Regions from separate parts of the Streptomyces sp. NPDC002690 genome, predicted to be linked through region 2. Evidence: riboswitches for the same ligand, from Rfam matches in the RefSeq annotation. Region 2 holds a riboswitch; the other holds the start of a gene.

Region 1 (2,384 bases), on a different contig from region 2:
TGCCCGGGTCGGTGAGCAGTGGGCCGATGGTGCCGGAGACGAAGTCGGCGGAGAAGTCCTTGAGGTCGGCGTCCACGAAACAGACGATCTCGCCGGTGGTCACGAAGAGCGACCGCCAGAGGACCTCGCCCTTGCCGGGCACGGCGGGTATCCGGGGGAGGATCTCGTCGCGGTGCACCACCCGGGCTCCGGCCGCGCGGGCGACGGCGGAGGTGGCGTCGGTGGAGCCGGAGTCGATCACCACGAGCTCGTCGACCAGCGGGACCTTCTCCATCAGCTCGCGGCGGATGACGCGCACGATCTCGCCGACCGTCGCCTCCTCGTTCAGCGCGGGCAGTACGACGCTCACCGAGGAGCCCCGCGGGTCCCGGTCCCGGGCGGCCAGGAGACGGTCCAGCGGGCGGTCGGAGGCTGACCAGGAACGGTGGGTCAGCCAGCTGTCGACCTCTTCCAGCACGGGCGCTACTCCCTGTTTGTGATCCATCTCGCGGTTCGGACGACTACCTCAACCTTCGGGTGCTTCGGTTACAGTCTTGAACAACGCTCACTGCCTTCGCATGTCGGGGTCGGAGGGCGGACAAACGCCTGGATCGAACGGTCCAGTGCCATAGCGCTCATCCAGAGGGACTGAGGGAACGGCCCGTTGAAGTCCCGGCAACCCTCCCGCCGGCCGCGAGGCCACGGTGGGGAAGGTGCCAATTCCGTCTTGCGGCGAAATGCGTCGCAAGGAAGATGAGGAGAAAGGGCCTCCGCCATCATGGCTGTTCAGATCGCCGAAGCGACGTCCGGAACCGTGGATCTCGGTCCCGCCACCGCGCTTTCCTGCCGCGAGTGCGGCGAACGCTTCCCCCTCGGCCCCATTTTCGCCTGCGCGTCCTGTTTCGGGCCGCTCGAAGTGGCGTACGACCTGCCGAGCGGCTCCCCGGAAGAGCTGAAGAAGCGCATCGAAGCCGGTCCGAACAACATCTGGCGCTACGCGCCGCTGCTGCCGGTCCCCGCCGATGTCGCCGACAAGCCCAACATCAACCCCGGCTTCACCAAGCTGGTCAAGGCCGACAACCTCGCCCGCGAACTGGGTGTCACCGGTGCCCTGTACGTCAAGGACGACTCGGGCAACCCGACGCACTCCTTCAAGGACCGCGTCGTCGCCATCGCCGTCGAGGCCGCCCGCGCCTTCGGCTTCACCACCCTCTCCTGCTCCTCCACCGGCAACCTCGCCGGCGCGGTCGGTGCCGCCGCCGCGCGGGCCGGCTTCCGCTCCTGCGTGTTCATCCCGCACGACCTGGAAGAGGGCAAGGTCGTCATGGCCGCCGTGTACGGCGGCGAGCTGATCGGCATCGACGGCAACTACGACGACGTCAACCGCTTCTGCTCCGAGCTGATCGGCGACCCGCTGGGTGAGGGCTGGGGCTTCGTCAACGTCAACCTCCGCCCGTACTACGGCGAGGGCTCGAAGACGCTCGCGTACGAGATCTGCGAGCAGCTCGGCTGGCAGCTGCCCGACCAGCTGGTCATCCCGATCGCGTCCGGCTCCCAGCTCACCAAGATCGACAAGGGCCTCCAGGAGCTGATCAAGCTCGGTCTCGTCGAGGACAAGCCGTACAAGATCTTCGGCGCCCAGGCCGAGGGCTGTTCCCCGGTCTCCACCGCCTTCAAGGCCGGTCACGACGTGGTCCGCCCGCAGAAGCCGAACACGATCGCCAAGTCGCTCGCGATCGGCAACCCGGCCGACGGCCCGTACGTCCTGGACATCGCCCGCCGCACCGGCGGCGCGGTGGAGGACGTCGACGACGAGCAGGTCGTGGACGCCATCAAGCTCCTCGCCCGCACCGAGGGCATCTTCGCGGAGACCGCGGGCGGCGTGACCGTCGGCGTGACGCGGAAGCTGATCGAGGCCGGTCTGCTCGACCCGACGCTGACCACCGTCGTCCTGAACACCGGCGACGGCCTGAAGACCCTGGACGCGGTCTCCCCGACCACCGGTCTGACGGCGACCATCCGCCCGAGCCTGGACGCGTTCCGCGACGCGGGCCTCGCGGCGCACTGACCACCCCAGAACCGAGGAAGGCAATCCCCATGAGCGTCAAGGTCCGCATCCCCACCATCCTGCGCACGTACACCGGCGGCCAGGCCGAGGTCTCGGCCGAGGGCACCGTCCTCTCCGAGGTCATCGAGTCCCTGGAGAAGGACCACCCGGGCATCGCCGCGCGCGTCCTGGACGACCAGGGCAAGCTGCGCCGCTTCGTCAACGTGTACGTCAACGACGACGACGTCCGCTTCGAGGGCGGCCTCCAGGCGGCCACGCCGGACGGCGCCGGCGTCTCGATCATCCCCGCCGTCGCCGGCGGCTGCTGACCGTACAGGCGTTCCACGGCGCGCCACTT
Region 2 (2,384 bases):
GAGCGAGAGCACCTTGACCTGCGGCACCTCGGCGAGGCCCGCCCGGACCCGGGCGACGAGCCGCTGCTCGCGGGCGACCAGCTTGTCGAAACCGGCCTCGGTCAGGGCCTTGCAGGCGGAGGCGATGGAGTAGACGCCGATGACGTTGGGCGAACCGGCCTCGTGGCGGGCGGAGGTGGTGTGCCACTCCACGTCCACGCCGCCGTCGGTGCGCCGGGCGACCTTCTTCGAGGCGCCGCCGCCGGCCAGGTAGGGCTCGGAGTCCTGGAGCCAGTCGGCGCGGCCGGCGAGGACGCCGGAGCCGAAGGGGGCGTAGAGCTTGTGACCGGAGAAGGCGACCCAGTCGACGTCGAGCGCGGCGATGTCCACCGGGTGGTGCGGGGCGAGCTGGGCGGCGTCCAGCACGATGCGGGCACCGTGCGCGTGGGCGGCGGCGGCCAACTCCTTGACCGGCCACAGCTCGCCGGTGACGTTGGAGGCGCCGGTGACGCAGACGAGGGCCGGGCCGTAGGGGTCACGGTCGGCGAGTGCGCGCTCCAGGGTCTCGACGGCCTGCCGCGGGGTGCGCGGCGCGTTGAGGTAGGTGACCCGGGCGTCCCGCCAGGGCAGCAGCGAGGCGTGGTGCTCGGTCTCGAACACGAACACCTCGCAGCCGGCCGGGATCACGGCCGCGAGCAGGTTGAGGGAGTCGGTGGTCGAGCGGGTGAAGATCACCTGGTCGCCGGGGCGGCAGCCGAGGAACTCGGCGACGGTGGCGCGGCTGTTCTCGAAGAGGTCGGTGGAGAGCTGCGAGAGGTAGCCGGCGCCGCGGTGGACGCTGCCGTAGTACGGCGCGTAGGCCGCCACGTCGTCCCAGACCCGCTGGAGGGCAGGGGCGCTGGCCGCGTAGTCGAGTGCCGCGTAGGTGACCTCGCCGCCGGTGACGAGCGGGACGGTGACGTCCTTGCCGAGAACCGGCAGCGGGGCGACGTCCGCGTCGAAGTCGGCGGAAGAGTCGGAGGTGTTGAGGGCAGCAGAAGACACGGACATGACGAACTCCCGGATCGTGCAGGCGAATTCACCGTGCCGGCGGGTACGCGGCAGCACGGTGCGAAGAGATGAAGGGGTGCGGAGAAGGGCGTTGCGCCCTATCGCATTCGCTTGCTCACAAGAGGCTCCCTAGGGACCAGGACCCCGGGGGTTGGCATTCAAGGATGCCGAGGGGCCCGCGCTTGCCGCAGACCTCGCTGCCTACGGCCTGGTCTTCACCCGGGGCACCCCGCCACGGACGGAGGGTTGCCGGACAGCGGGCCGGGGCCGTAGTCGCTGTCACTCATGACCTGCCAGCATCTTGCCACAGGTGCCGGTGAACGCAAGGGCGCGGTCCGCATCGCGGACCGCGCCCCTTTGAGCTCGTGCGCGTCAGGCGTTGCTGGCCGCCACCCAGCGCTCCAGCGCACGGTGCGCCGACCCGGAGTCGATGGACTCGGCGGCGACGGCGATCTTGGCGCCGATCTGCTCGGTGAGGGTGCCCTCGCCCGGGTCGAGCGCCACCAGCGCCGCCGCCGTGTTCAGCAGCACGGCCTCGCGCACCGCGCCCTTCTCGCCGTCCAGCACCCGGCGGGCGACGTCCGCGTTGTACGAGGGGTCGGCGCCGCGCAGCGCCTCCACCGGAACCAGCTCCAGCCCGACGTGGCGCGGGTCGAACGCCTGCTCGCGCACCTCGCCGTCCCGGACCACCCAGACCCGGGAGGTCGCGGTGGTGGTCAGCTCGTCGAGCCCGTCGTCGCCGCGGAAGACGAGCGCGGAGTTGCCGCGCTCGGCGAGGACGCCGGCCACGATGGGCGCCATCCTCAGGTCGGCGACCCCCACGGCCTGGGCGCGGACGTGGGCCGGATTGGTGAGCGGGCCGAGGATGTTGAAGGTGGTCTGGGTGCCCAGCTCCTTGCGGGCCTTGGCCGCGTACCGCAGGGCCGGGTGGAACCTCACCGCGAAGCAGAAGGTGATGCCCGCCTCGGCGGCCACCTCGGCGACCCGCTGCGGGGTCAGCTCCAGGTTGACGCCGAGCTTCTCCAGGACGTCGGAGGCGCCGCTGGCCGAGGAGGCGGACCGGTTGCCGTGCTTGACGACCTTGGCCCCCGTGCCGGCGATCACGATCGCGGACATCGTGGAGATGTTGACCGTCTTCGCGAGGTCGCCGCCGGTGCCGACGATGTCGACCGAGGGGCCGGGCACCTCGATGGTGCGGGCGTGCTCGTACATCGCGCGTACCAGGCCGCTCACCTCGGCGACCGTCTCGCCCTTGGCGCGCAGCGCGATGGCGAAGCCCGCGATCTGCGCGTCGGTGGCGTCCCCGCTCATGATCCGGTCCATGGCCCAGGCGGTGTCGTCCGCACCGAGGTCCT

What was found. Region 2 has a riboswitch for S-adenosylmethionine ahead of ACWD3D_RS14120 (aminotransferase class V-fold PLP-dependent enzyme). Riboswitches for the same ligand answer to the same signal wherever they lie in the genome.
Region 1: it holds a riboswitch for S-adenosylmethionine, as region 2 does, so the genes downstream of both, thrC (threonine synthase) here and ACWD3D_RS14120 (aminotransferase class V-fold PLP-dependent enzyme) in region 2, are expected to answer to the same signal.

Annotation. Positions count from the first base shown of each region.
Region 1 covers NZ_JBSFVR010000007.1:42,768-45,151, forward strand. Annotated here, with positions in the region: gene ACWD3D_RS02095 (glucosyl-3-phosphoglycerate synthase) at 1-457, opposite strand, end outside; SAM riboswitch class I at 612-739, shown strand; gene thrC (threonine synthase) at 758-2,047, shown strand; gene ACWD3D_RS02105 (MoaD/ThiS family protein) at 2,077-2,355, shown strand.
Region 2 covers NZ_JBSFVR010000087.1:21,645-24,028, reverse strand. Annotated here, with positions in the region: gene ACWD3D_RS14120 (aminotransferase class V-fold PLP-dependent enzyme) at 1-1,029, opposite strand, end outside; SAM riboswitch class IV at 1,203-1,320, opposite strand; gene trpD (anthranilate phosphoribosyltransferase) at 1,402-2,384, opposite strand, start outside.